One region of the Paenibacillus sp. FSL K6-1096 genome, then DNA from elsewhere that is predicted to be linked to it. Evidence: predicted binding sites of a transcription regulator. Region 1 holds the regulator's gene; each other region holds the start of a gene.
The links. The regulator Rex, encoded in region 1, represses fermentation and respiration genes when NADH is low (regulators of the CRP and FNR family bind a similar motif). The targets are predictions, from matches to a motif close to TTGTGAAATATTTCACAA.

Region 1 (7,517 bases):
GGCACCGGTGCGCGGCAGAATGATGAACTTGCTCTCTGTACCGCTGCTCAGACTCACATATACATTATTGTCATCAATCTCCGTGGTTGCTGTAATTCCGCTGTACTTGCTGTTCTGTTCCTTCAATCCATCCAGCTTGGCTGGAATTAATGTATATTTACGGCTCTCCATCGCTTCGGCAACAGAGAACATCGCTTTGTCCCAATATTCATCGAGCAGCGCACTGGAGTGCTGTTCCACATCCAGCTTAAGGGTCCGCCCGTTGATGGCTGAGCTGCCTTCACTTGATACATACTGCACCAGCTCACGTAATTTCGTGCCCGGCTGCAAATTTAGTTTCAAAGTCACTTCATTGCGTTTAATAGTAATATGGGAATCCTTCACTCCCTCATAGGATGATACCAGCTTCTGCAGCGGCTCCTGTACAGCGAACTGACGATAGGAATACCAGCCGCCGAACAATACAGCAGCAGACAGCAGAGACGTTAGCAGCACAGGCATAAGACGCAGTTTCAAGAAACGTCCTCCTCTCCAAAATAACCAGCTTTTTCTATAAAAATCAACGATTCAGCGTGTCTAGCGCCCTTCCGAGACTGACATGCTATTAGGCATGTCTTAATACAAGTAGTAGTATATCACAGGTGTATATACGATTTTACATAAAGTTGTGAATATATTTAAAATTTTTGATTCTAATTTCTGGGTGTTTCATAGATTAACCATTTTCCCGCTGATGCTCAATTTCATTTATCATATACGCTGCGTAATCAGTTAGCAATTCCAGGTCGTAGGCTTCGCCGCCGGACGATCCGTTATAGACCTCCAGACACCGTGTAAGCAGTCCGTGATATTTCGCCGGCAAATGCTTCTGTCCCCACTCTCCGCCTTCCTTTTTGGAAGACACCACACCTTCCCGCACATAATACAGTACCCGGCATAGATTCAGCGTATAATACACGGGAGCTTCCTTGATCTTCAGGGGTGCGTCTCCGATATCATTGATTATGGAATCCAGATAATACCTGCGGTCCACCGGCAGAAACGCCTCATGGATCGGCTCCCCGTACAGGCTCACTCCCCGGTGATAGACAACGGTAAAATGCGCCGCCAGATCAGCATCCTCGTAGCCGCCGCACAGGTAATGTCCGTCTGTTCTGTACCGCTCTAAATGGGCTTCTGAGAAATGAAACTCAAACGGAGTCGGGTACACAAACTCCCTCAAGTATGTCTTCAAGACAATAGACAGTTCAATTCCGCGCTTATTCGGCAGCATGTCATGTAAAGCTACAATCCGTTTCGCGAGCCTCCGGCTGACTTCTTGGGACAGCTTGTCCTGTACCACGATCAGCAGATCGATGTCTCCCGTATCCGCATGGAAGCAACCCATCGCCAGCGAGCCATGCAAATAAATCCCCGTCAGGTTAGCCCCCAGCTCCTGCTTAAACAGCTCTACCGCACGATCTAAATATGGTAATGTTTCCAATTTCAGCATCCTCCTCGATTGACAGCATTCATAAGTTTGACCCTTGACCGCATGATTATGGTATAGCAAAAAGTATATCAATCCTCATATATCCATTTAGCCACAGGGTCACCCCAGCCGCCAGTCCAAGAACGGTTACAGATCGTTTTCGCCGGAAAATTACCTTACACACATCCCATTTGCACATTGTGTTCGGTTTTACGCATGAAAACAAAAAACGGAGGAACAGATGACCTGTTCCTCCGCACTTCCTGTCTGCCGCAGCCGCCGGGCGCTTAACCTAGCGGTTCGGCAGGCTGTACCCCTCACCGATGGCGCTGCCGTCAGAGAAGCGGTAGAAGCTGTAATAATAACGCCCCTCTTTTTGGTAAAAGAGCTGCCAGGCGTATTCCCCGTTATACACTCCGGGGAGCAGCCGTTTGATCTTAATATCCGGCATCTGGCCGGCTAACAGCTTGCGCATCTGCGCCTCTGAGGTGCCCTTGCTCAGCTCTTCGGCATAGAGGCCGTTCTCTCCTCCGGCAGGCTTGCCCTCACTTGTGAAACGTACCCATACCATCAGCTCGGTCCCTGCCGCATTGCTTCCGGTCAGCACCCAATAGATCGAATTCTCATCCCAGACCGACTTCTGGGCCTTGGTGATCTCAGTTAATCCGGCCTGTGCTCTGGCCAGTTCCTTGGCTTCGTTCCGCTCGGTCCACTGATCCTTCATAATATAGGCATAGAACTGGCTCAGTCCGAACAGAAGGAGCAGCACCAGGATAATCCCCAGCCAGAGCCATTTTCTCCTCTTCTTCTTCACCGCGTTGCTTCCTTTCCCGTTCTGCTGGATTAACGTTTCAGCAGGCTGTCGAATGTCTCCTGCGCTCTGCGGCGGATGGCTTCTTCATCCAGGGTCAGGCATTGCCCGTGCTTCACCACCTGCTTGCCGTTGACCCACACATGCTCCACATCCTTGGCGCTGGCCGAATAGACGGCATGGGAGAGCAGGTCGGTATGCGGCAGGAGATGCGGCTGGTCAATATCCAGCGCGATGAAGTCCGCCTTCATACCCGCTGCAAGCCGGCCCACGCTGTTCAGGAAGACCGACTGCGCCCCATACTCAGTCGCCATCAGCAGCGCCTCAGGAGCCGGCACAGCGGTTGGATCACCGCTGACTCCCTTATGGATCAGTGCAGCCAGCCGCATCTCCTCAAACATATCCAGATTGTTGTTGCTGGCCGCACCGTCTGTCCCGAGCGAGACCTTAACCCCTGCTGCGAGCAGCTCAGGCACGCGGGCTACGCCGCTGGCCAGCTTCAGGTTGCTGCCCGGGTTATGCGATACGCCAACGTTATACCGGGCCAGAATGCTAATCTCCTCATCGTTCAGGTGCACACCGTGGGCGATCAGGGAAGGCCGGGTGAACATCCCCAGCTTCTCCAGATGCGCGACCGGACGAAGACCGTAATCGGTTACGTTCTGCTCCACCTCATGGCGCGTCTCGGACATATGTGTATGCATCGGCAGATCGAGATCATGGGCGGCCTGCACGAACTTCACGAAGAACTCAGGCGGACAGGTGTATGGAGCGTGCGGCGAGAGCATCGTTGTGATGCGGCCGTCTGCCTTGCCGTGCCAGTTACGGGCAAACGCGATCGCCTCCGCCAGCTTGTGGTTCTGCACCTCTTCCGGGCAGAGGCCGATAACACCGCGCATCAGCACAGCACGAATACCGGATTGCTCTACCACCTCGGCTACCCGGTCCATATGGTCATACATATCGAGGAAGGTGGTGGTGCCGCCCTTCAGCATCTCCAGCACAGACAGCGCCGTGCCCCAGTAGACATCCTCGCCGGTAAATTTCTCTTCCATCGGCCACATTTTCTCCTGCAGCCAGGACTGAAGCACCATATCGTCCCCATACCCGCGCAGCAGGGACATCGCGGCATGGCCGTGGGTGTTAACCAGACCCGGCATAAAGAGCAGACGGCTGCCGTCAACAATCAGAGCCCCCTCTTCATGGGCAGGCTCAGCTTCACCTATGTAAGTGATCAGATCATCCTCTATGGTCATATATCCGCCAAGTACCGGCTGCTTCGTACCCGGCACCAGGAAGCGTCCGTTCTTAATTATTGTCTTATTGCTGCTCATCTTCAGCCTCTTCCTTTCCATCATGCAAATAATAAGCCAGGCTCTGCAGATCGGTAGTGAAGTCTGCGGCATGAATCCGGATATTGGCAGGCGTCTTCAGAATGACCGGCGCGAAATTCAGAATGGCTTCAATGCCGGAATCCACCAGAATATCCGCTACGTTCTGGGCTTCGCTGTCCGGTACGGTAATAATGCCGATCCGGATGCCCTGTTCGCGGATGGTATCCCCCAGCTCTTCCATCGGCTGTACAACCAGGGAGTTGATCTTCTGGCCCACCTTCGGCGGATAGGCATCGAAGATCGCTGTAATCTTCATCGTATCCTTCAGATAAGCATTGTAGTTGGACAAGGCGTGCCCGAGGTTACCGGCGCCTACCAGTGCAACGTTGATCTGCTGGTCCAGCTTGAGAATATGGCGGATCTTCTCGATCAGATACGAGACATCATAACCGATGCCCTTTCTGCCGAAATCCCCGAAGTATGCCAGGTCCTTGCGGATCTGCGCAGGGTTCAGATCAAGCTTCTGTCCCAGCTCCTGGGAAGAAACGGTGGAGATTTCACGTTTTTGGAGATCGTTCAGGAACCGCAGGTACACTGGGAGCCTGCGGACTACGGCCTCCGATATTTTATCCGATTTCATGCTTTCTCCTCCTCGATTATATGAACCGTTCCCCGCCGCCTTAACGAAACGGCTAAGTCAGCCGGGGAGCGGAACTTCAGGTTAACCTTGTCTTCTTAATAATATCAACAGCAGGTGAATTATGAAACCCCGCCTTCGTCCAGCCACTCGGCGATCCGCGGTACCATCTGGTCGGTCCGCATATGCTCCATCTTGGGTCCGGGCAGGGAATACAGAAAGTACTTCCCATAATAAGATTCAATAACCCTGGTATCATAAACTATAACGATTCCGCGGTCCTGCGCGGTCCGCACGAGCCGTCCGAAGCCTTGCTTGAAGCGGATGACCGCCTGCGGAACAGACAGCTTCATGAACGGATTCTTCTTCTGGGCCTGCAGCAGCTCCGACTTCGCCTCGGCCAGCGGATGATTCGGCGGCTGGAACGGCAGCCGGACAATCGCCAGACAGGTCAGCGCCTCGCCGGGGATGTCCACCCCTTCCCAGAAGCTGCTGGTGCCCAGCAGCACAGAGGCGGTGCTGTCCTGGAAGCGCCGGATCAGCTTATTGCGGCTGCCGCCCTCCACGCCCTGTCCAAGCACAGCTATATCCTCAGGGGCCAGCGCTTCCTTCAGCGGGTCATACACCTGGCGGAGCATCTTGTAGGAGGTGAACAGCACCAGCATCCGGCCACGTGTAACGACAGCGGTCTCCGCAAGGGAGCGCACCAGTGTGTCCACGAAGCGTGCATCCCCTATGCTTCCCTTGACGCTTGGGAAGTCGCGGGGAATAACCAGAAGTGCCTGCTCCCGGTATTTGAAGGGAGAGGGCAGCAATGCGGTCATCAGCCGCCCCTGCTCCGCAGCACCGTCAAGCCCGAGGTTGTCGATCATGAACTGGAAGGATTTGTCCACCGACAGGGTCGCCGAAGTCAGAATCACGCTTTTCTTCTTGTCGAAGAACAGCTCGCGGAGTTGGGCGCTGACATCTACCGGAACGGCATACATCTGCAGCGATTTGCCCTTGTAGTTGCCGCTGCCCTCCAGCCAGTACACGATATTCTCATCATTCAGAGTCATGAAGAAGCGGATCTGGTCCCGGATCGAGGCCAGGTCTTTGAACAGTCCACCGATATCCGTGACCAGACTGTCCGCAGAGGACTGGCTGTCCGTGTCACGCATCTCGCTGAGCATTTTGTCACCCTTGCGGATAATGTCGCTCAGGCTCAGATGAAGGGTCTGCTCAAGGGCGGCCAGCTCCTCCCATTCCTTAGGCTTCTTGCCCGGCTGCAGACGCGTCACCAGCTGTCCGGCTTCACCGGCCGCCGCGTCGCTGCGCTCAGGCAGCAGCGCGAAGAGACGCTCGCTCAGGGCATCCCAGGATTCCTTCACGGTCAGCAGGTCCGGATAGATCCGGTCGATGACCCCGCTCCACTCGGCGGCCTGCTCACTGCCGGAGCTCTGCAGCGTCTGGCGGAGCGCAGGCAGCTGGCCGCTGCGGCTGTCCTTGTACAGGCGGGTCAGCGTATGCGCAACTGTGAAATATTTCATCTGCATGCCCAGATGCTTGCCGGCAATATCCTCCAGATGATGGGCTTCGTCTATAACGAGATGCTCATACGCCGGAAGGAGCTGATGACCGGCCTTGACATCCGCGAACAGCTTGGAGTGATTGGTAACTACCACATCCGAGATGCCGGCTTCATGCTTGGCCCGGTGGTAAAAGCACTTGCGGAACCAGGGGCAGGCCCGCCCCAGGCAGGAGTCGGTGTCACTGGCAACTGTCTCCCAGAAGTCGCCGCCCCGCCCGCTCAGGTTAAGCTCCTCATCGTCACCGGTGGTTGTCTGGGTCAGCCAGACGAGCATCTGCGCGGCTGTCAGCGCCTCTTCTCTGGTGCTGGTGAAATCCTTTTTGATCAATCTATGTTCAAATTTACGCAGGCACAAATAGTGCCCTCTCCCCTTGAAGATGGATGCCTTGAACGGGAACGGCACAACACGGGTCAGCAGCGGGATATCCCGCTCATGCAGCTGGTCCTGAAGGTTGATCGTATGGGTGCTGACCATGACCTTCTGCTCATTGCGGACACTGTGATAGATCGCCGGGAGCAGGTAACCAAGCGATTTGCCGGTGCCTGTCCCCGCCTCAATCAGCAGATGCTTATCCTCCGCAAGCGCTGTGCTCACCTCATGAATCATCAGATCCTGGGCTTCACGGCTCTCATATTGGGGAAAAGCCTCCTGCAGCCGCAAGGTGACCTCATCCATATATTCTTCAAAGGTAATATTCTCCAGCGGATTGCCGGTTCCCTCCCCGCGCGGCGGGGCAAGTTCGGTCCAGTCGCCGGCAGCCAGCGCCAGCTGGCGGTAGAAGGTCAGCCCGTTCTCAGGCTGGAAGGTCTCCATCTCCCGCTCCCGCAGCAGACCGTCGAAATACCAGGCCAGGTCGCTATCCTCGTCAGCGAACAGCTCATTCAGCCGCTGGATCGCCAGGAGAGGCAGACTGCGCAGCTCCTCGAGGCATTTGAGCAGCACAAGCGCTGTAGCCAGCGCATCGCTGTCCGCCTGATGGGGCCGATCATGGGCAAGGCCGAAATGGCTGCTGACCGCTCCAAGCTGGTAGGTGCCCAGGGTCGGGAAGCAGATTTTGAGGAAATCAATCGTATCCAGAATCCGGCCCTGAAACGGCAGATAGCCGCAGCGGTCCAGCGCATTCTGCAGAAAGTGAAAATCAAACGCTACATTATGGCCAACCAGGACCACATCATCCAGCAGCGGCACCAGCTCCATCATCATATCCTCAAGCTCCGGTGCCTCCTGCACATCGCTGTCTGTAATTCCGGTCAGGCCTGTGATAAAAGGAGGAATGGGTGCTCCGGGCTTGACGAAGGAACCATATACCCGGGAGATGGACCCGTCTTCTTCAATAATGGCAAGGCCAACCTGGATGATCTCACCCACAGATTGGGTTCCCGTAGTTTCGAAATCAAGCACGGCAAATTTCATTATAAGTTCTATTCCCTTTCACTTGAGACTCTTTATCAGCATAACAGAAGTTACGAAAAAAGGCGATGCACCCCCGGGAAGCGGGTTACATCGCCTAGAAAGAAATGGAGGGCATTAGAGGAGCGACACCAGCTGCTGACCGAACTGGAGCTTCCCGCCCCGCCTGCGGCACACCTCCAGATTCACATTCGGCTCCGGCAGCGCCGGGTCGTGCATCAGGGAGAGGCCGAACAGCTCACTGGCCTCCTGATAACGCTCCTGGGAGGCCCGGATGCACCCC
Region 2 (7,517 bases), 2.9 Mb from region 1:
TCAAAGCCATCCCCGGCGCAGATGATGCTCTCCTGTCCCGGCTCGGGCTGCTCGCTGACCGCATGAGTGTCAACATCGAGCTGCCCTCGCAGGAGAGCCTCGGGCGGCTTGCCCCCGACAAGAGCAAGGTGTCCATCCTGCAGCCGATGGGACTGATCACGAACCGGATCAAGGAGAACCGCTCCGATATCGTCAAATATAATCATGCCCCCCGCTTCGCGCCTGCCGGCCAGAGCACCCAAATGATCGTAGGCGCCTCCCCCGATACCGATTACCAGATTCTCAATCTGACCGAAGGCTTGTACCGCAAATACGCGCTGAAGCGCGTTTTCTTCTCGGCCTATACCCCGGTGGTGGAGGATTCCCTGCTGCCCTCCCTCGATACGAAGCCGCCGCTGCTGCGGGAGCACCGGCTCTATCAGGCCGATTGGCTGCTGCGCTTCTACGGCTTCAAGGCGAATGAACTGCTGGATGAGGCTGTGCCGAACTTCAACCCGCTGCTGGACCCGAAATGCAGCTGGGCCGTCAACCACCGTGAGCAGTTTCCTGTAGAGATCAACCGCGCCCCTTATGAGATGCTGCTGCGCGTGCCAGGGATTGGTGTCAGAAGCGCCCAGCGGATCGTCAAGGCCAGACGGGCCGGAGCGCTTGATTTCCACGCGCTGAAGAAGCTTGGCGTTGTGCTGAAGCGCGCCCAGTTCTTCATCACCTGCAAGGATAAGCCGCTGGAGGGGCTGAAGGTCAGCGAGCATACCCTGCTCCGCTCGCTCATGTCCGGGGAGCAGCTTGCCCTCCAGCAGCCGCAGGTCGAGCAGCTCACGCTGTTCGATGACTTCAACCTCTCCGCCTTGCCCGCAGCCGGAGACTGGGACAGCTTCACGAAGGGGGCGAAGGCCTGATGTTCAAGCCGTCCGCCCTCGCGTATACCTATGATGGAACCTTCGAGGGGCTGCTGTGCTGTGTGTTCGAGAGCTATGCCTGGAAGGAGACTCCGCTGACAATTCATTCCGCAGACGCAGAGCAGGGGCTGCTGCTGGAGGCCAAATGGATTGAGACCGATAAGGACAAGGCCGCACGGGTAGCGAAGTCCCTGCCGCTGCGGATCAGCCGCGAAGCCGAGGAACTGGTGCGTCTGGGCTTCTGGAGCTGCGCCCGTGATAAAGAAATGCTGCTGCTGAATTTCCTGTATCTCGGCTTCCGGCATGGCCGCAAGGTGATGAGTATGCTGGCCGATGACACCGTGAACACGCTAATGAAGGCCGTTCAGCAGCTCCGGCATGAGGCGCATCTGTATACGGGCTTCGTCCGCTTCTCCGTATACGGCCCGGTCATGGCCGCAGTCATTGAGCCGCAGGGCTATGTGCTGCCTGTAATCAAGGAGCACTTCTGCGACCGGTTCCAGGGAGAGAGCTTCATGATCTACGACCAGACCCACGGAGCAGCGCTGATCCATGAGCCCGGACGGGAGGCCATTGTGCCGTTAAGCGAATGGACTCCTCCGGAGCCGGATGAGACCGAGGAAGCATACCGCCGCCTGTGGACCGGCTTCTATCACGCCATCGGCATCAAGGAGCGCTATAACGACCGGCTGCGTTCCTCCAAGATGCCAAAGCGCTACTGGAAGCACATGGTGGAGATGAACGGCAGTGGCGGTGTTCCTGCCCTTGCTGGCGCGCAGCGGAAGCCTCCGCTAAGGGCTGCAGCGCCGAAGCAGCCGCTGCACACAAAGAGCGCTCCGCAGTCATTGCCTGACCCCGGAGCGCTCCCTGATTGAAGCCTGCTATATTATTAATGAAATAACATTATTGAATGACGCTTAGTTCAACGCCTTCCATACCCAGCTCTCTACTTCTGGAAGGTCGATGCCTTCTTCGCGGATGTATGCGTGATGCTTCTGCACCATAGCATCCATCTCGTCAGCGATGGTCTGGTATTTGCTTGCATCCGGCAGGCTCAGCACAGCTTCCTTCGTGAGATCGAAGCGGTCCATCTGATTGAGGACGCGCATATCGAACGGTGTAGTGATGTCGCCATTCTCGCGGTAGCCGTGCACATGCAGGTTATGGTTGTGGCGGTCGAAGAACAGGTCTTTGATCAGGCCTTCATAGCCGTGGAAGGCGAAGATGACCGGTTTATCTTTTGTGAAAAATTGATCAAACTCCTCGTCAGACAAGCCGCGCGGATCGAGCTTCTGGCTTCTCAGCTTCAGCAGATCGACCACGTTGATATAGCGGATCTTCAGCTCAGGCAGCTTCTCATGCAGGATCGAGATGGCAGCCAGGGCTTCCATTGTAGGTTCAGTACCAGAGGAAGCGATGACGAGATCCGGCTCTCCGCCCTTGTCAGTGCTGGCCCAGTCAATGATCTTGAGGCCTTTGTCCACCAGCTCCTGCGCTTCATCGGCCGAGAACCACTGCGGACGCGGATGCTTGGAGGATACGATCAGGTTGATCTTCTGGCGGTCATTCAGGATCTTGTCGAACACAGCCAGCAGGCTGTTCGCATCGGACGGCAGATACTCACGGATGAATTCAGGCTTCTTGTCAGCCAGATGGCCGAGCAGACCCGGGTCTTGGTGGGTATAGCCATTATGATCCTGCTGGAATACGGTAGAGGTAGCGATCACGTTCAGCGAAGGAATATCCTCTCTCCAGCTCTGGTCTGTCGCCTTGCGCAGCCATTTGAAGTGCTGGGTGATCATCGAATCAACCACGCGCAGGAATGCTTCATAGCTGGCGAAGAATCCGTGGCGTCCGGTCAGTACATACCCTTCCAGAATCCCTTCCGCCTGATGCTCGGACAGCTGAGAGTCAATTACACGGCCGTATGGAGCCAGGAATTCATCCTGCGGTTCCTGAATGGCATCCATCCATTGGCGCTTGGTCACTTCAAACACAGGTCCCAGACGGTTCGACATGGTCTCATCCGGTCCGAAGATTCTGAAGTTGCGGTTCTCTTCGTTGAGCGTAACCACTTCCTTCAGGTATTTGCCCAGCACCGCCATATCCTGTGCAATTACTTGACCAGGTGCGGAGTTATCGAGCGTATAGTTACGGAAATTCGGCTTGTGCAGGTCCTTGATCAGCTTACCGGCATTGGTGACCGGGTTCATCCCCATACGTCTGTCGCCGGTTGGCAGAATCTCAGCCAGCTCCGCATTCAGGCGGCCGTTCTCATCGAACAGTTCCTCCGGTCTGTAGCTGTTCATCCATTCCAGCAGCGCCGGAGCGTGCTTCATATTCTTCTGATCTACCGGAATCGGCACCTGGTGGGCACGGAAGGAGCCTTCATTCGGTACGCCATCCCAGGATTTCGGACCAGTCCAGCCCTTAGGGGAACGGAAGACCAGCATCGGCCATACCGGGCGGGTGGCATCGTTATTTTCACGGGCATTCTTCTGGATTGCGGCAATCCGCTCTACGATTGTATCCAGCACCTTCGCCATTTCCGGGTGCATCAGATCCGGGTTCTCACCTTCTACGAAGAAGGCTTCCCAGCCGTTTCCGGCAAAATATGCGGTTAATTCTTCTCTGCTCATCCGCGAGAGGATCGTCGGGTTACTGATCTTGAAGCCGTTCAAATGCAGAATCGGCAATACCGCACCGTCTGTAATCGGGTTGATGAACCGGTTGGACAGCCAGGAAGCAGCCAGCGGGCCGGTCTCGGCTTCGCCGTCACCTACAACCACTGCGGAGATCAGGTCAGGGTTATCAAGAATCGCGCCCACGCTGTGCGACAGGGAGTAACCCAGCTCGCCGCCTTCGTGAATCGATCCGGGAGTTTCAGGAGCAGCATGGGAAGCAACACCGCCAGGGAAGGAGAACTGCTTGAACAGCTTTTTCAGACCAGGGATGTCCTGGGTGATCTGCGGATAGATCTCAGTGTAGCTGCCATCCAGATAAGAGTTCGAGACCATCACCTGTCCGCCATGTCCCGGGCCTTCGATATAGAACATGTTGAGATCATATTTAGTGATGACACGGTTCAGGTGCGCATAGATAAAGTTCTGCCCAGGGATAGTACCCCAGTGTCCGATCGGCTTCACTTTGATGTCTGCATCCTTCAGCGGTTCTCTTAACAACGGATTATCCTTCAAATAAAGCTGGCCTACAGAGATGTAGTTGGTTGCGCGCCAGTAAGCGTCAAGCTTTGCCAGATACGTTTTGGAGGAATAATCCACCTGTTCGATTGTTAATCCCATGTCTTTCCACTCCCTAATTTTTTCTTTGTAAATTGAATGTATCACTTCTACAGTTACATCATACATCGGGATTTCAGAAATTCAATCTTTTTAGAAATTAATACGGTCCAATATTGTGAAATTTTGAACATAGTATGAAATTCGTTGCTAATCACGCACAAAATAATGTTTATTTTTATAATTATGGATTAATATTCTAATTCAAGAAAGGTGAACTCAACCTGTGAGGGATCTAACTGGAGGGGATACAGCGCTAGCCAGATGGATGATGAAATTGTATACTGTTTTCCACATACATTCAGACCATGTGCCTGCGGGCAGACATAGAGTATCATTTCCTAAAAAAATCAAAAAAGACCGGGACTCCTCCCCGGCCGCTCTTGCTTCAGTTATGTATTTATGCCGTCCGCCCGTTAATGAACCGACACGAACGTATTGAACCTCAGATACTCATAGTGGAACCGCATATGCGAGAACTCGAACGGCGTCCCGTTGTCCAGGAAGAAGATTCCCTCCATAATTCCCACAGGCTCGTTCTCCTTGAGATGCAGCAGCTCCTGATCTTCAGGCAGTGAAGGCTCGGCAAAAATAGACAAAAACGACTTGGTCACCGCCAGATTGCGCGACTCCTCCAGATAGTGAAAAATCGAGCCTTCGATAATGGTCTGGTCGAGATTCTGGACGATTTTGATCGGAATGTATCCGGTCTCAATCATAAACGGCGCACTGTCGAACAGGCGCAGACGCACGATCTTGTACACGAAATCATGAGGCTGCAGGAACAAATCGCGCTGAAGCTCCTCCGTAGGCCGGATGACCTCGAAGCTCAGCACCTTGATGTCCGGCTTCTTGCCATGCATCTGGAAGTTGTCCGACACCCCGAGATTAGAGCCTTCGTAATTGAAGATCGAATCGTTCTTTATGTATAACGGATTGATGAAGGTGCCGGAGCCGCGTTTCTTGAAAATAATACCCGAGCTCTCCATCTTCATCAGCGCACGCTTGATGGTGCTGCGGCTCACCTGATAAGCCTCGCTGAGACTGCGCTCATCCGGCAGCTTCATGTCAGCGTACTGTCCGGCAAAGATCTTCATTTTGAGGTCAGCAATAATCTGCTTGTAGACAAATTGGGTCATGGGGGTCTCCTTCGCCGAAACTTTGCAGAACGAAATGTTCAAGATTAAATATATCATAATTTAGATAGGGTAAAAAGGATGAATCCCCCGGATTCACCCTTTCTGCCGCTTCTTATCCCAATCCTTATACCATTTCATAACCTCTTGACCAGGCTTCTCTGACACCTCAGCCTCCATCACCGTCTCCAGCAACAGATACTGCCGCTGTACCAGAAAATGAAAGCCCATGCGATCGGATATTTTCATATACAATAATTGCGCCTGCTCCTCCAGCGGATAACGGGTACAGACCTGCTCGATGTGCTTGAAGGCCTGTTCGTACGCTTCGTTCTCCATATACCAGTGGACCAGATTCAGCTTGAGCCGTATCCAGTGCAGCTGAAATCTCTGGCGTTCCAGCTCTGCCCATACATAATCGTAGCCCTCCAGGTATTCGCTCTTGAACAGCTTCAGGATACGTTCATATTCAGGTACCGTATATTCCGATACTTCAATCCCCGCCTGGATGAAATGGTCGAACTCATCTGCATCCAGATAGACGCCGTCCAGCCTCAGCAGATAGCCGTCGGCTGTGTTCTGCAGCAGAATCCGCTCCCGGCTGAAGGGCTCCAGCATTTTGCGGATGTGATACACTGCGGTATACAGCTGCGGGTAAGCCCTGTCCAGATCGAATTCGGGCCACAGCAGTTCAATCAGGGTCGCTTTGCTGACCACCTTACCGCGATGATGCAGCAGATAAAAGAAAATTTCCTGCGCCTTCGCCGTTCTCCATTGAAGCGGTGCCAGCTCCCGCACGCCTTCAAAGATCCGGAAGGCATCGAACATCAGGATGCTCCAGCTTTGCTCTGTTACCACCGAGGCAGTTCGCGGCTTCCGGCGGGCATCCAGCCTTCGGGCCGTAAGTCTCAGACGGTCTAATTGAATCGGCTTAAGCACATAATCCAGCGCGTTAAGCTCGAATGCTTTGATAGCATACTTGTCATAGGCCGTTACGAACACAACCTGCAGATCGGGTCTCTGCTCCAGCAGCATTTCAGCCAGCTCAATCCCGCTTAGCTCGGGAATATGGATATCAAGGAACACAATATCGGCCTCGGTCTCCTCCACCCTTTGTTTGCCCAGCAGCGGGTCCGTATATTTGCCGATGATTTCGAACTCACCAAGCTTGCGCAGCTGATGCTCCAGATAATTCAGTGCCAGCGCTTCATCATCAATCAGGATTGCTTTCATTCGGATCTCCTTCATTACGGGCAGATCAATGCAATGTTAGGTTTATTATACTTCAAATTTAATGATTTCGGGGGCTGAAGGAGAATAAACCTCTCCTGCAGCCCCCATTTTTTTATTCCGATACCCTTTGCTCTCTCTGGTCGGCATCAATCTGGTAGTGATGGTCAATCACAGCCTCCTGGATATCCTGGTAAGCCCAATGATTCTTGGAGACATCCGGGAACTTGACAGCATCCGCTCCATACAGCGGGCCGCGGTCAAACATCTGATTGACGATAACCACCGCTTCCGCACGGGTCAGATAGGCATTCGGCTTGAAGCTGCCGTCCGGGTAGCCCTTCAGCAGGCCAGCCTTCACGTTGGCTTCAATGACACCTTGCGCCCAGTGTCCGGTTGTATCATTGAAGCTGGATTGTCCGTCTGCCGGCACTGCAAGCTTCAGGTAATTGGCAGCAGCAGCGGCCATCTCCGCTCTCGTAATCGGTGCAGCCCCCCGGAATTGCCCGGCCGGATCGCCCTTCATCACACCTTGTGCATTCACGAAGGCAATAGCTCCCGCTGCATAATGACGGACAGCCACATCCGGGAAAGGAGGACTGCTCACAGCTGCACTTGCATCATAACCCAGATTCCGGGCAATCATGAGTGCCATCTGCGAACGTGTAACCCGTTCATCCGGCTTGAATTCACCGTCCGGGAAGCCAATGATGTAGGCTTCATGCATCGCAGAGGCCTGATTGTTGAAATTAATAATCGTAAAGGTACTGAATTTGCTTACCGAGAATTCCAGTCCAAGCAATCCCTCTTTGTAGGTAACTGGCTTGCCTTTAACAACCTCTTTCTGGCCGTCAGTATGCTCAATGAAAATACCAAGCTGCGCCAGGAACCTGTTGCGCTCTGCTTCACCGGCAGGCAGCTTCACGTCCTTCAGCGGCAGAATCAGCGTGACC
Region 3 (7,517 bases), 1.6 Mb from region 1:
GTCCCTTCGTTTCCACCCGGGAACGGGCTGCTTCATCGCGCGCAACCGCTCCGCTTCCTCCGCTGAAGATCATCCGGCGCAGCGCATCGGCATTCTCCGCAGACACCGTATAGCCCGTCGCGCTGCGTTCAGCGGACAGCAGCAAGCCGCTGTTCCCTGTTTTCCGGCTCAAGCCCAGGATATAATCCTCCGCATCCCCGTCGGCGTAGACCAGCTTCATGCGGAAATCCGCATCGTAATCCAGATCACCCGGGATGCGCTTGCTTGAGTTCATTGCAGACGCCACCGTCTTAATGAATTCTTCATCGCTGAAGCTTTTCGACTCGAAAGGAGCCGCATCCGCCCTGCCTTCCGAAGCATTGTAAGTCAACTCAATCTCAGATATCCATCTTGCATTAATATACCCAAAAGCGTTCTGGCACCCGCTCAACAGCACAGCCATCCATACAGACACAACAGACACAATCAGCAGCCGCCGTCTGATGGGCCCCACCTCCAAACCTTATGTATAATACAAGTATAACAGCCTTCTTCTGCGGAGTGAAACGGGCACAGACAAGCCCGCCCGCCTCAACGTCAAAAGCCGGCTCCTGCAATGCAGAAACCGGCTTGCGCAGCAATGATCCAGTGCTGATCTTGCTCCCCACCCTGTTAGCTTATAGCGCCTACCGCCTTCAGCCAGGCATCGGCGATCAGCGCATGTCCGGCAGGGGAAGGATGGACCCCATCGCCTGCCCAGAAGGCCGGCTCCGCCTTCGCCGCTGCCGCAGCGAACAAGCCGTCCAAGGGTACGAGAATCGCGCCGTATTCACGGGCCAGCTCACGTACTACATGGATTTTGGGATCGAGATCCTGACGCCAGTTCTTGCGGTCCTCCGGCACCGGCAGGACGAACGGTTCAACCAGCACCAGCTTGGCCTCCAGATTCTGCTTGGTACGTTCAATCAGGTCGCGGTAGGAGGCCTCGAATTCAGCCGCCGAAGTCTCCTGCCCGGAATCATACCGCCGCCATGTATCATTGATGCCGATGTAGATCGATACCCAGGTGGGCTTCAGTTCGAGACAATCTCTGTCCCAGCGCGCCTGCAAATCCACGGCCCGGTTGCCGCTGATCCCGCGGTTGAAGAAGGTCAGGTTCTTCTCGGGATACTGCATTCCGAGACGCGCACCCGCCATTAGCGCATAGCCGACTCCAAGCGATGAAGCCTCGGCGTAATTACGTCCGCAATCTGTGATGCTGTCCCCCTGGAACAGGATGATATCATTTTTTTGAAATGGCATGTCTGGAATCCTCCTATGTAAGCCTCTAATATAGTAAGAACATGACCATTATAGCAAATAGACTTCCTGCGAACACGTTTTCATTGCAAAATCTGCCTTCAAAACGAAATCCCCCTCAACTGCCTCTATAGCAGCGGAAGGGGATCATAAGGTTAGTAGTATTGAGAATTAATAAGCCAGGCTGAATAGCCCGTGGATATGGGTCAGATAACGGATATTGCTGGCTTCCTTCATCAGTGTAGCCGGCAGCCCCTTCAGCGGAGTGTTGTTACCGCCGATAATGGCTACCCCGTCCTTGCGGCCCAGGCTGGCCAACGTACCGGAATTCACCGGACTGAAGGTCGCAGGGGCTGCATTCGTAAGATGAGCGAACAGATTGTAGCCGATCAGCTCGCCCATCTGCCAGGCGATTTGTGCCGTCGGCGGATATGGACGGCCATCCGGTGCGAAGACCACAGCGCTGTCACCGGCCACAAATACATCCTTATGGGAGGTAGACTGCAGGAACTCATTGACGGTAGCCCGGCCGCGGTTCACTTCCAGCCCGGATTCACCAACCAGCGGATTCCCCTGTACACCACCGGTCCAGACGAAGGTATTGGCCACAATCTGCCGGCCGTCCTTCAGATCTACCGTATTGCCTTCTACCTTCGTAACCGGAAGGCCGGTCAGGAATTGGACGCCCCGCTTCTCCAGACTGGCCGTCGCCCGCTCGATCAGCGGGTCCGGCAGGACCGGAAGAATCTTCGGACCGGCTTCCACGAGCAGCAGTTGAATCTCCGCAGGGTTCACGCCGTACTGCTTCGTCAGCTTAGGCAGAATGTCAGCAATTTCGCCTACCAGTTCTACCCCGGTCAGTCCGCCGCCGCCGATCAGAATCGTTGCGTCCGCCGCATTTCCGGATTTGGCATACGCTCTGATCCGGTCCTCAATGTGTGCGTGAATCTTAAGCGCATCCGCTGCGGATTTCAGCACCATGCTGTACTGTTCAAGCCCTGGAATACCGAAATAGGCTGTAGTGCTGCCGAGACCGACAACAAGGGCATCATAGGTCAGCATAACGCCGTCGGAGAGGATAACCTGCTTGTTCTCCACCGAGAATGAATTGACCTTAGCAATCTTCAGATCAATATCCTTGCCGGCGAACAGCTTCGCAAGCGGCATGGCAACAGCCTGCTCCGATGCGCTGCCTGCGGCCAGCCGGTGCAGCTCGGTAATAATCTGGTGCGTAGGAAATTGATTGACTACAGTAACTTTGGCTTCGGCCTTGCTCATATATTTACGCACAGTTAACGCACTCAGCAGGCCGCCGTAGCCTGCACCTAGAATAACGATATGTTTGGACATCTTATTTTCCTCCATCCTTGCAATTCAAAGTTTAAGGTTCTATTTCGCAGACTGGCGTTCGCCGCTGACCTGCAGATAGGCATTCATGAACCGGAGCGCCTTCTGTACCTGCGGGTCCTTAATCATTTTCATCATGCCGAACAGGCTGATCGTCTCATTGCTGGCCTCTGCGCGGTCCTTCGCTTCAATGGCTGTGGCTGCCAGATTCTTGACCGTGTCGACCACAGGCTCCGCGATTTCCTTGATCGCACCGACCGTGTCATTCTTCAAAACTTCATCGGTGGCAACCGACTGCACGAAATCCATCGATTTGCCTAATGCACCCACCAATTGGTTAATCTGCGGAAGCTGTTCGATCAGCAGCATCAGCGATTGCTGAACCTCCGGCTTCATCAGCTCATTCAGAACATCGCCTCCGGGAAGCGACTGGGCTGCAGCCGGTACTTCTTGCTGCGATGGGGACTGAGTAACTGTTTCTGACATATCAATGTCTCCTTTATAATGATGTTTGCGCTGCTTCATACTCAACCTATGAAACTATGTGACTATTATAACACTCTATTTGTTAATAATGTCACAATCTTTTTGGTTTTATAGCATAATTTTGTGATTATAATCACTTTTATTCTGAAAACTTTGAGAACAACAAGAAATTTACCATATAAATTGCGGCGGTTTGCGTTTTTTCTCATTGACGGATAGAGGGAGTCGTGATATCTTAAGCAAGTAACTAAATGTAAGTTCATTTATTAATAACAGCAATTGATTTTTACTAACCAATTATACATATTTGATGGAGGTAATGATTAATGAGTACTTTTTCCGAATTGGTTCAATCCCGCAGATCCGCCAACAATTTCGTGGAAGGCGTCAAAATCCCGCAAAACGAGCTGGAAGAGATGTTCTCGCTGGCCCGCCTGGCGCCTTCGGCCTTCAATCTGCAGCACGCCCACTACAAGGTCATCAGCAATGATACGGTGAAGGAGCAGATCCGCAGCGCCGCTTACGGCCAGTACAAGATTCACACCGCCTCCGCTGTCATTGTAGTTCTGGGTGACAAGAATGCCTATTTGCAGGCCCCTGAGATCTATAGCGGGCTGAAGCTGCTGGGAGCGATGAGCGAGGAGGCTTATGATCAGGTTATTCAATCGATCAATGACTCTTATACAGGGAACGATGCATTCCAGCGGGATGAGGCGATCCGCAATGCGTCGCTGTCCGCGATGCAGTTCATGCTGATTGCCAAGGATAAGGGCTGGGATACCTGCCCGATGATCGGCTTCGACCCCGAAGAAGTGAAGAAGGTCCTCGGCCTCAGCGACAATCTGGTTCCGGTGATGCTGATTACGATCGGCAAGGACAACCAGCACAAGATCAGACCGCGCGGCTACCGCAAGCCGGTGAATGAGTTCGTTGAATTTATCTGACATCCCCCACGACATATTAATTCTTTGTTCTAAAAAAAGAGTCTTCCGGCTATTACACCGGAAGACTCTTATATTCTCTTGGCATACTGCAGAATAGCCACAGCTGCGCGCTCCTGCCGCTCGGCATCCGCACTGTCCAGGGCTGCCTTCAGCACCGCCAATGCTTTGGCAATAGTCGCCTCATCGACCTGAACCGGAGAAGCCCCGGCCAATTCGCCGCTGCCGGCAGAGTCATCGCCCAGCCACAGCTCGATTCGGGCTGCCGGGAGCACTCCCGGATACGCCGTGACTCTGCGGTCTGCCGCGAGCAATTCTTTTACCGAGAGATTCACCGCATCCCGGGGTATGCTCTTCAGCCAAGTTACTCCCCGCCGGTGCGCTGTCCCGTCCCCGATCCCGTCATGCAGATCATCATAGAAGTAATCTCCCAGATCCCCTAGGTAAACCCACTCTTCATCCGCGATCAGCACATAATCCCCGTCCTGCATCACATTCACGAAGGTATCCAGACTGGCCTCGGCTTCATCCAACGCCTGCCCCTGATAGCCGGCCGCCCGGAGTCTCCGCCCGATCTCTTCCCTGCCGGCATTCTCCAGGTCACCCAGGCCGGGATAACCTGCACATATATAATTATCCTCCAGAAACGGCTTCAGCAGCCCGCTGCCAAGCAGCTCCAGATTCACTCCATACAAGCTCATTTCCGCATCCTTCCCCTCAGGCAGACCGCCCGAGCATAAGCAGCATTGACACCATCTTTTCCATTATACAGGAAATCCCGCGCCATTTGAATGCTTAAGAATCTAAGCAAACTCCAGGATAATAGCGCTTTCATAACCATTCGGCAAACAGAGGGTCTATATTTAAAAATTTTGCTTTTTTACTAATCCCGGAGCGGACGGTATAATTCAGGTATCAGCTCAAGGATTAAGACACTGCGGCAAGACCATAGACCGGGACCGATACTTACGGGCATCCGTCTTAAGCAGCCTTTTCCTTGTGACTGAGACTATATCTTTGATCCTGGCATTCCTGACTTGATCCATCCCTGCGCGAAACGGTATGAGCTTCTTAAAGCTCACAAGCTTTACACCCCTCCAATCGTGGTCAGCGGATGCATTACAGCTGTTTGAATGTGCAGGATAGGCAAATATACTGCCGCTCGGACGATTTCTACCCGGCTGAGTACAAGGATAGGATAAGGAGTCTGAGACTAACATGGGTATAGTGGCAACAGTATAAACCTCTATTGTTGATGATGAATTTCTTCAACGATAGAGGTTTATATGTGTTCTTAGGGTTCTACACTTATCGCAGGCTCTCCGCAACCTTCAGCAGCATCTGCTTCGTAACTTCAGGTGAGGCAGTGCCTACCTCATGCATTATATTTCTGTCCTCCTTCTCCCGCAGTTCAATCCAGCGGATGTAAGCATAATAGCCATTGCTGTTATACTCATAGGCTTGGCGGCTCTCCACATACAAGGCCTTCTCAGAATTTACCTTCAGATGCTCAACCTTGGTATCCGCCCAAACATCAGAGGTAAGCTGTGCCCACGGCGTAAGCGGAGAATAGGTAACGGAGATGAAATCATTCTCTCCCTTAGGACCTTGATATATCAGGTTAGGACTCACCGTACCGGCCAGTTGGTTGGGCACATTGAAGCTCTTGATCCAGGCGTAATGTTCCCCGGGCTTTAGCCGCTTGGTGAGGACATTGGTGTATTTTTTAACCCAGGAGCCATCGGTAATACCCACTGTACTGTCGGATCTTCCTTCGGCAAAACGATATCCTTCCGGTAATCTGCCCGGCACACTCAGCTTACCAGTGACAGGCTCAACAGCCTTCTTCCAGCTCCCGATATCTGTAAATATCTGCGGGCGGTTAATCATACGGAGCTCCGTCATCCCGTTCGACCTGGAAATTAATAGCATAGCCGATTCATTCACCGCAAGCTGAGACTGAACATCTGCAATCATCTGACGGGTCTTGTTGGCAAAAGCCGCCGACTCATTAGCATCCTGTTGAATGTTCACTTCCAGGCCGGTGGCTCCATAGGTAACCTTCCATAACCGCTCCGCGCCATAGACCACCCCTCCGAAGAGCATCAGGCCGCAGAGAACCAGAGCGATCCGGGCGGTCCCGCGCACACGAAAGGGTCTTCCGGCATTTCCCCGCTGCTGCCGCTGATGAAATTGCTCAAAGCTCGCCGCTAACCGCTGATCCAGCTGCTCCGGCACCGTTGTATGTTGTCTATAACTATCGAATCTCCGCTTCAGTTGACTCTCGACAGACATGTCCAGTCCCCCTTCATCTCATCTTCTCCGGTAAAAGCCGCCTGCTGCCGCAGCTTGCGCAGCGCCTTGTGGTGCCGGGATTTGGCTGTTCCCAGTGGGATGTCCAGCGCCGAGGCAATTTCGTCATAGCTGCACTCCCCATAGTAGCGCAGCACAATGACACTGCGCAGCTTGGGCGGCAGCCCGCTGACCAGCTGCATCAGCTCCCCCCGCTGCTCCTCCGCCAGAAGCTCTGCATCTGCCCCAGGATACAACACCTCTGAAGCATTCTCCCGGCTGCGGATCATCAGACGCAGCCTGCGCCAGCTTCGGCGGTTCCAGCTGCTGCACTGCCGGACGATCATTCCGTTCAGCCAAGCCCCGAACGGCCGCTGGCGGTCATAATGCGGCAGACAGCGGAACAGCTCGATGTAGATTTCATTGACTACATCCGCTACGTCAGCCTGCCGGTTCACCAGCAGGCTGACGGTCCCGTACACCTGCTTCCTGATCCGGTTATGCAGCAAGACAAAGGCTTCTTGCTCTCCCTTGCTCATCCTTTGCAGACAATCGTGAAGCTCCTCTTCCGTCATCGCTCCTCCACTCCTCTCTGTCTTGTTTACACTCTATATTGGTCCGCTTCCATAGAAAGGTTCCCTCGATGTCCCATTTATTTCATCCTGGCATACCAAAAACCGGCTGCCCATGAATTTCATCATGAACAGCCGGTTTATTATCCTGCTCTAACAGTTACAAAGGTTCATTTCCCCATACCAGACTGCCGGAGATATACGCCGGAAGCTTAGCCCAATCAGCATAGGCTGTGCCTGTGGGATTAAAGGAATAATCATCAGCCTGGTTATAGTTTGTCCAGTCCACCTTAGAGGCCCGCAGCTGGATATCGATGCTGGCTCCCGGAGCAAGCGACCCTGCAGCTGCGGTGAAGCCCAGCTCCAGATAATGATCTGCCCCGGTCACCGCCGCCGGAAGCTTCACGAACGTTCCGGTCACATTGGCGCTTCCGATCTGCGACCAGTCACAGAAGAAGTTCTGGGCCTGTTCACCGTCACTGGTGTAATAGTACTTAAGCTTCACATCGGCGAGGGATACCGCAGCTGTTCCGGTATTCACCAGCTTGATCCGCGGACTCAGCGCATTCGATGCAGCAGCCGTGGTGTTGTTGTACATCTG
Region 4 (7,517 bases), 270 kb from region 1:
AAGCATAGCTCCCATGCCCATCGAATCCTGTGTCCCGAAGCGGCAGAACTGCGAGCCGACACAAGTCTTGACCGTGCGCAGCGACTTCGCGTAGCCATAACCGGATGGCATATCCAGCTCTTCCCACACCTTCGGTACGTCCTCTTTTTTGACCCCGATCAGGTCCAGGCGCTGTCCGCCGGTCACCTTCACGACCTTCACATCATATTTCAGGGATACATCCGCAATCCGCTTCAAGTCCTCTGGAGTGGTGACCCCGCCGTACATCCGCGGAATTACCGTATACGTTCCGTCCTTCTGGATATTGGCACTCATCCGTTCATTGACGAACCGCGATTCCTTCTCATCCTCATGGGTGTCAGGATAGATCATGCCCAGATAATAGTTCACGGCAGGGCGGCATTTCGAGCAGCCCTCCGGCTGCTTCCAGTCCAGGACATGCATAACTTCCTTGGTGGTGCGAAGGCCTTTCGCCGTAATCTCGGCTACGATCTCATCCCGGCTGAGCGAAGTACAGGTACAGATTCCCTGCTTGGCACTTTGCTGGAAGCTGTCACCCAGAACGAACTGCAGAATCTGCTCGACCACAGGCTTACAGCCGCCGCAGGAACGGGTTGCCCCGGTACAGGCTTTAATTTCATCCACTGTTGTGAAGCCATTCTCGGTTACAGCATCCACAATAGCCTTCTTGGTAACCCCGTTGCAGCCGCAGACAATTTCTTCATCGGCCATCGCTTCAACGGACAGCCCTTTCTTGGCTTCACCTCCGCCGCAGCAGCCTGTCCCCATCACCTCGGCGTAGATCCCGTCGGTCATCTCCGTGCTATTTTTTACAAGCTTCTGTAAGCTGGCCGATTCCGTCACATCCCCGAACAGAACGGCACCGACAATCTTGTTGTCCTTAAGCAGAATCTTCTTGTAGGTTCGCTTCCATTCATCCTTCGCCGCAATGACCGTATGCTCCGCAGATTCCGTGAACTCTCCTGCCGAGAATACATCTACACCGGATATCTTGAGCTTGGTAGCAACAACCGAACCTTCATAGCCCGCCGTCTGCACACCCGACAAATGCTTGGCCAGCACCATGCCCTGCTCGAACAACGGGGCTACCAGCCCGTAACAGATACCCCTGTGCTCTGTACATTCGCCAACAGAATACACATCCGCCATGGAGGTCTGCAGGTAATCATCTACCACGATCCCGCGGTTCACGGTAATTCCGCTGTCTGTGGCAAGCTGCACGTTGGGCTTAATTCCGACAGCCATGACCACAAATTCAGCAGGCAGCTCACTGCCGTCACTGAACCGCAGTCCGCTCACCCGTTCGTCCCCAGTCAGCTCTACCGTCTGTTTGCCCATGGCGAACTTGACGCCTTGACGCGTAAGCTCAGCCTGGAGCATCGACGAAGCCGTATGATCCAGTTGCCGCTCCATCAGATCCTCCAGCAGATGCACCACAGTGACATCCATGCCGAGATTGACCAGGCCCTTTGCCGCTTCGAGACCAAGCAGCCCGCCGCCGATGACCGCCGCCGTCCGGTATTGCTTCGCTGCCGCCAGCATCGCGTCGCAGTCTGCAATATCGCGGAAGCCGACAACGCCTTCCTTCGTGCTGCCCGGTATAGGGAGAATGAAGGAATTCGAGCCAGTGGCAATGATTGCTTTGTCAAAGGGAACCACAAGGCCCGTATCTGTCATCACCTGTTTTGTCTGCTCATCAATCTTGACGACAGTCGTTCCGGTATGCAAAGTAATCTGATTATCCTCATACCACTGCCGGTCGTTCAGGATAATATCTTCAATGGTTTTGCTGCCTTCAAGGACATAAGATAACATAATCCGGTTGTAATTGGGGTGAGGCTCGCTGCCGATAATCGTAATATCATAAGCGCCGCCCAGCTTAAGGATCTGCTCAATCGTGCCTACTCCCGCCATGCCATTGCCGATCAGCACTAACCTCTGTTTTTCTGCTGTCACTGGTTGACCCTCCTTCAGAGACTATGAATTTCTACATTCTCTTGCTTGATAGGAGAATTATACTGCCGGAAATTCCTCACCAAGGGTGATTCCAGTCACATTAGATGTGAAACTTTTCACATTAAAATTGAATACAAAAAAACGGATCTCCATGCCATAAGCACAGAAATCCGCCACTTCTTCCCCCGTAACTCTCAAGTTCCCAGTGATTTATGAATTTCTAAGCACCAGAGCAATCTCCAGCATGTCCTGCGGCTTCAGCTTCATGTCCACACCGTTACTCAGCAGGGCCTTGTCATTGACCCTTAGTCTCCATTCCTCATTGCTGAGCGGAGTGTACTCCATGACATTCAACAGCGTCCGGTTATCCTCGGCAAGCCGCACCATCCCGCTGTTCTTCATCAGCAGTTTGACGGACAGATCCTCGGTAAACGGCAGCACATGACAATGGGTCAGCTCCGGCTGCTCGCTCCCCCCGTTCACCATGATGATGACAGGCTGAAGCGTTGTCCCAACCGTATCCGGCCGCACTGACATCACAATCGATGCTCCCGGATCAACCGTACTGTTCAAGGATGGAAGCTTCTTGCCGTTCATCTCGATATTCCAGGCCATCCCCGGACCCAGCAGGATCCTGTTCACCTCAGTCAGCATGCCATCCGCTGAAAATTCCGCCACACCGCTCTTCTTGAACAGCTCCAGCAGCGATATACCGTCAACATAGGCCTCATTCAACAGCCTGGCCGAGCTTCCCGCCATCTCACGTTCGCCCACCAGAACCGACAACTCTATTCCATTGCTCCCGTTACTGCTGCCGGCATCCCCTGCTCCCAGGCCGCAGCCGCCTGCCGGTACAAGGATTACCAGACACAGCAACAGGCGCATCCATCTCGCGGACATTCCATGGCACCGCCTTCAATATGTATTCTCCCAGACTCTTTAAGGATACCGCATCGAAGGCTTGTTCTCAAATCCTTTGTGTGGAAAATGGTCCTTACAAAATCCCCGAAGGGACTTCTCACAGGCAACCGTTCTATTGATACCGCAGGAACAGAATATTGTTCTCCAGATGCACATGCTCGAATGTCATCGCTTCCAGCTCTTCAAGCCGGGCATAGGTCAGGCGGTATGTTGTGCAGGCATGGGCGGGCGGTGTGTAGTCATTGGTTACCCGGCGCAGCTCACGCAGAATCTCCCCTGCCCCGTCATGCTCCTCCTCCAGACCCTGCAGCAGCCCGCGCAGCTCGTCGAGTCCTTCTTGGCTCGGATTCCGGGAGTAAGCCAGCATCTTAGGGAATTCGCTCTCCTCTTCCTTCGCCGTATGCTGCAGCAGCTCCTCACGCAGCGTATTGAAGAGACGGTGCATTTCACCCAGGTGCGGGGAATCCTCTCCATGTACACGGAACACCTTGGTTACATTCTGGCTGATCAGCGGAAGCTCCTCCCGCAGATAACGGTGATGCTTGTTCACGATATAATCGACCAGTTCCTCCGGTGAAGCATCGTTCCAGGCGGTATCCTCTTCCAGCACGGGGTGCTGCTGCCGGAGCTGATTGAGCTCCTGTGCCATCGCCTCCGCATCCAGCCCCTTCTCAGTAGCGGCCTCCGCCAGCGGCTTTGCCCCTCCGCAGCAGAAATCGATCCGCTGTGCCTTGAAGTAATCGGCTGCCTTAGGGAACTGAAGGACAATATCTCTTACCATTGCTTCCGGGGTAAACCCGGGATGAACTGCTGTTGTATCGTTTAGTTGATTGGACGCCATATCGGCCCCTCCTCATGTTAAGTGGTTAATTGCTGCTTATCACTTCTACACCTTAACACCGGCAGGAAGCCATACTTGTGATTGTACGCACGAAATATAACAAATTTTAATGAACAAGAAATCTCAATCTTTAAGCCTAAATGTAAAATATACTAGACATTTTGTTTTATATATTTTACACTATGGGTGAGGTGAGGGAATGGGAAAGAATCTGAGGCTCAAAGCCTCCAGGGCGGCAAAAGACATGTCGCAGAAGCAGCTGGCCGACGCTGTGGGAGTGACCAGGCAGACGATTATTGCCATCGAGAACGGTGACTACAATCCCACGATCCGGTTATGTATTGACATTTGCTTAACACTCGGGAAGACGCTAGATGAACTTTTTTGGGAGGGAACGAACGATGGGCAGAACTAATCTGGATGAGAGACAATTGCAGAAACGGCATAAGGCGGGGAATCAGGCTTTTCTACTAATGGCGTTCTTGCTTCTGGCGGACATGGGTCTGGAGAATTACGGGATTGTATGGCTGAAGTATCCATTAAGCAATTACACAATTTTCATGCTTGGTGTGGGTTCTTATCTGGTACGGCTGATCTGGAGCGGTGCGTATGTGGGACCGGGCGGAGGGCAGAGCGGAGCGAACGGGCGGGGCGTATTGGGTGCGTTGCTGGCTATAGTGGTGGCGGCCTGTATCATTATTGTGACATTCGTGAATCCATCCGTTCAATCAGCAGCTGACGGAGGCGCGAACGGACCAATCATTCTGGTCATTGCCGTAGCGGCAGGACTGGTTATCTTAAGCACTGTGTATTTGATCAGACGGAGGAACAACCGGGCGGAGTAACGCAGGGAGAAGTGCCGCTGCTGCAGGGATTCACCCCTGTAGGCAGCAGCACTTTTGATGGGGGAAGCCTCAACCTGACCTACTGAACTGTCGCCTGCATGTAAGTCCGTTTGCCCTGAGCATCCTTAAGATAGGGACCCAGCCCGGCAAAACGTGAATGATCCACATACACCCCCGTCATCCACCTGCCTTCAGTCAGCCCCCCGTTCCATTGCAGCACCAGATCAGGGGCCGAGATCCATTCCTGATAGACCCGGATCTTCTTGTCTTTATACTCTTTGGCCGGCTTGTTCATTTCCAGCAGCGGGGCCGGGGTCAGATAAGTAGGCACGAAATAGGCAGCAATCAGCTCCAGATCCTCTACGCTTAAGAAAGCCTCGTCCCCCAGATAAGGCTCAAACAGCAGCGTATTCTCATACATGGACCAGATTACTGCCTGCAGCACCATGCTCTGGCTGATTCCGTTGTGAAAGGTGAACCGGCGCTGCGGGGCGGCAGAGTCATCCCCTTCAACCGTAACCGGCTCCAGGCAATGCCGTTCACAGCCGATGCACTTCCAGCCGGACGGGCTCTGAATCCATTTCTGAAACACGCTGCCGCTGTCATTATCCCCTTTGTATAGTGAAGAGATGATCTCATAAGGGACACCAATCCACGCATCCCACAGCGAAGCCGGCAGATGGCTATGAAGCATGAACAGCACCTTGTCATATAACAGCTGTACTCTGATCGATGCGGTCTCCAGCTCGGCGACATCCTTCTTTCCATAGGTTATTTCCCGGGAAAACAGGGTGATGGTCATGATCCTCGCCTCCTAAAAGTTTTGTTAGCGTTCCATCCTGAACTCACTGTGACAAAACTTGCACCTGAAGCAGACCTCTGGGCTTTTCCCACTTTTGTTAACGCTTCCACTCATCCGGAATATTAGTTTGTTCTATTATATTACACTGGTTTGGCCGAAGTGCAAGATTTATTTGACTCAGCATGGGATATTATTACTTCGTATGCTGTTATTATGTGCTGGATTAGATACCCGTTATACCTGCACTGCCCAACGATGAAGAACCCCTCACCGCATAGCGGCAAGGGGCTGACATCCGAGAAAGGGAGCGGATTACTCGACCCAGTTCTCGGCCCAGGATTGAATCTGCTGCATAACCGGCTCCAGGGCGCGGCCCTTGACTGTTAGTTCATACTCGATGCGGACCGGTGTCTCCGGGTAGACGTGGCGGACCAGAATGCCTTCGCATTCAAGATCCTTCATTCGCTCGGACAGCATCTTATCGCTCATTGACGGAATCAGCCCGGAAATGTCCTTGAACCGCTTCGGGCCGCTCATCAATGTCTGGATAATCAGTCCATTCCAACGCTTGCCCAGAAACGAGAAGGCAGTTTCAAACCGCGGGCACATCGTCAGTTGCTGTTCTTCCATTATTATCACCTCTCACTCATGAAGCTTACGATAAGTTAGTATATATAATTTTACCACATTTAATCCGGAATGAACATCGTTTACCATAAAAAAGTTCATTAACCATAACTATTATATCCCCGTTGTCAATCCTTGGTGCCTTCCACCTGCCCGCGCTGCTGTATAGCCTCTGTCACCACATAGGCCAAATCATCGTTGCCGTACAGGGAGAGCACGCCCAGCACCGTATCATCCGAGATGAATCCGGCCTCTTCCTCCGATACGGTTAACGCCAGCGCCCGGCTAAGCGCCTGATTCCCCTCCTGCTGCGGATAGGCCTGCAGATACAGGGCGTGCGGGTCCAGCCTGTTATTCACACACCACTGGGCAAAGACCAGGATCATCATCTCCTCATCCCGCTTGTAGCTCTCAATAATTCTCTCTTCCATAGACTTGCTGTAATCGTAATCCTCCATGCTGTTCTCCTCTCTGCTGAGCCTCTTAGATGTATTATACCGTCCCAGACCGCCGGGACAATGATCTTTGCTTCAATAATCACTTTTTTTTGAGTATCATGAAATGGATGGCGTGAAGAAGGGGCATAGTATATGAGAAAATGGCTGACCGTAATTGTGTATATTTTGTGTATCATACTCGCATTTATTTACAAGGAAGAGATCCTGTCCTGGCTCAAAAAAGATCACAACCTGTACCTGTCGCTGCTGGCTGCAACAGTCCTGGCCCTGCTGCCTGTGCTGCCTTACAAGCTGATCATCGGCCTGTTCGGGTATGCGTACGGAAGCCTGGGCGGAGCGCTTCTGTGCTGGACGGCCACCACGATCGCGGCTGCATTAGTATACGGCTGCGTCAAGTATATGTTCCGGGAGCAGTCCATCGCTTATCTTAGCTCGATCCCGGTGCTGGAGAGGTTCACCTCCGCTGTGCAGCAGCGTCCCTTTGCTTCGGTTGTTCTTGCCCGGCTGGCGCCTGTCATTCCGCAGATGGCTGTGAATATCTATGCCGGTGCTGCCGAACTGCCCTTCTGGAGCTACCTCAGTGCAACGGCCCTGGGCAAAGTCCCCGGCATCGCCCTCTACGCCTTCCTCGGCGGACAGATGCTCCAGCATCCGCGAAGTGCGGTGATTGCCGTCCTTGTATATGCTGCCGTGCTGGCTATTGCCGCCTTCTCCCTGCGCCCGCGCTCTTCTTCCGGCCGCTGAAGTCCGGGCGAACTGGCGGGAAGACTTCATTTGATTTATAATTAAATTGTGATCTATTTAATTGCATTTTCGCAAATGGAGGGATAACGATGAGTGAATTTCAAGCTGATTCTATAAACGCCAAGACCGAAAAGGCTACCTTTGCCGGCGGATGCTTCTGGTGCATGGTATCCCCGTTTGAAGAGCTTCCCGGGATTATTGAGGTGGTCTCCGGGTATACAGGCGGACATACCGTTAATCCGACCTACGAGGAGGTCTGTTCAGAGACCACAGGACATGTGGAGGCCGTGCAGATTACCTTC

Region 2: a site for Rex is predicted at 4,315-4,332, ahead of MHI24_RS17565 (phosphoketolase family protein). Genes of this name have one in related genera too.
Region 3: a site for Rex is predicted at 3,191-3,208, ahead of MHI24_RS28850 (DUF1641 domain-containing protein). Genes of this name have one in related genera too.
Region 4: a site for Rex is predicted at 2,082-2,099, ahead of nirB (nitrite reductase large subunit NirB). Genes of this name have one in related genera too.

What each region holds. Positions count from the first base shown of each region.
Region 1 is NZ_CP150274.1:1,037,363-1,044,879, forward strand. Features, by position in the region: gene MHI24_RS04640 (hypothetical protein) at 1-516, opposite strand, end outside; gene MHI24_RS04645 (aminoglycoside adenylyltransferase domain-containing protein) at 716-1,483, opposite strand; gene MHI24_RS04650 (DUF5590 domain-containing protein) at 1,764-2,285, opposite strand; gene MHI24_RS04655 (amidohydrolase) at 2,315-3,616, opposite strand; gene MHI24_RS04660 (redox-sensing transcriptional repressor Rex) at 3,603-4,256, opposite strand; gene dinG (ATP-dependent DNA helicase DinG) at 4,376-7,237, opposite strand; gene MHI24_RS04670 (hypothetical protein) at 7,352-7,517, opposite strand, start outside.
Region 2 is NZ_CP150274.1:3,925,988-3,933,504, reverse strand. Features, by position in the region: gene MHI24_RS17575 (putative DNA modification/repair radical SAM protein) at 1-899, shown strand, start outside; gene MHI24_RS17570 (TIGR03915 family putative DNA repair protein) at 899-1,774, shown strand; gene MHI24_RS17565 (phosphoketolase family protein) at 1,817-4,201, opposite strand; gene MHI24_RS17560 (GntR family transcriptional regulator) at 4,615-5,337, opposite strand; gene MHI24_RS17555 (response regulator) at 5,431-6,567, opposite strand; gene MHI24_RS17550 (S-layer homology domain-containing protein) at 6,680-7,517, opposite strand, start outside.
Region 3 is NZ_CP150274.1:6,589,133-6,596,649, reverse strand. Features, by position in the region: gene MHI24_RS28865 (hypothetical protein) at 1-493, opposite strand, end outside; gene MHI24_RS28860 (SGNH/GDSL hydrolase family protein) at 652-1,281, opposite strand; gene MHI24_RS28855 (NAD(P)/FAD-dependent oxidoreductase) at 1,450-2,628, opposite strand; gene MHI24_RS28850 (DUF1641 domain-containing protein) at 2,668-3,111, opposite strand; gene MHI24_RS28845 (nitroreductase family protein) at 3,438-4,055, shown strand; gene MHI24_RS28840 (hypothetical protein) at 4,124-4,753, opposite strand; gene MHI24_RS28835 (hypothetical protein) at 5,361-6,347, opposite strand; gene MHI24_RS28830 (sigma-70 family RNA polymerase sigma factor) at 6,326-6,919, opposite strand; gene MHI24_RS28825 (X2-like carbohydrate binding domain-containing protein) at 7,077-7,517, opposite strand, start outside.
Region 4 is NZ_CP150274.1:1,303,241-1,310,757, forward strand. Features, by position in the region: gene nirB (nitrite reductase large subunit NirB) at 1-1,977, opposite strand, end outside; gene MHI24_RS05965 (hypothetical protein) at 2,188-2,877, opposite strand; gene ric (iron-sulfur cluster repair di-iron protein) at 3,011-3,739, opposite strand; gene MHI24_RS05975 (helix-turn-helix transcriptional regulator) at 3,939-4,154, shown strand; gene MHI24_RS05980 (hypothetical protein) at 4,141-4,584, shown strand; gene MHI24_RS05985 (hypothetical protein) at 4,664-5,386, opposite strand; gene MHI24_RS05990 (helix-turn-helix domain-containing protein) at 5,699-6,016, opposite strand; gene MHI24_RS05995 (hypothetical protein) at 6,142-6,471, opposite strand; gene MHI24_RS06000 (VTT domain-containing protein) at 6,604-7,215, shown strand; gene msrA (peptide-methionine (S)-S-oxide reductase MsrA) at 7,305-7,517, shown strand, end outside.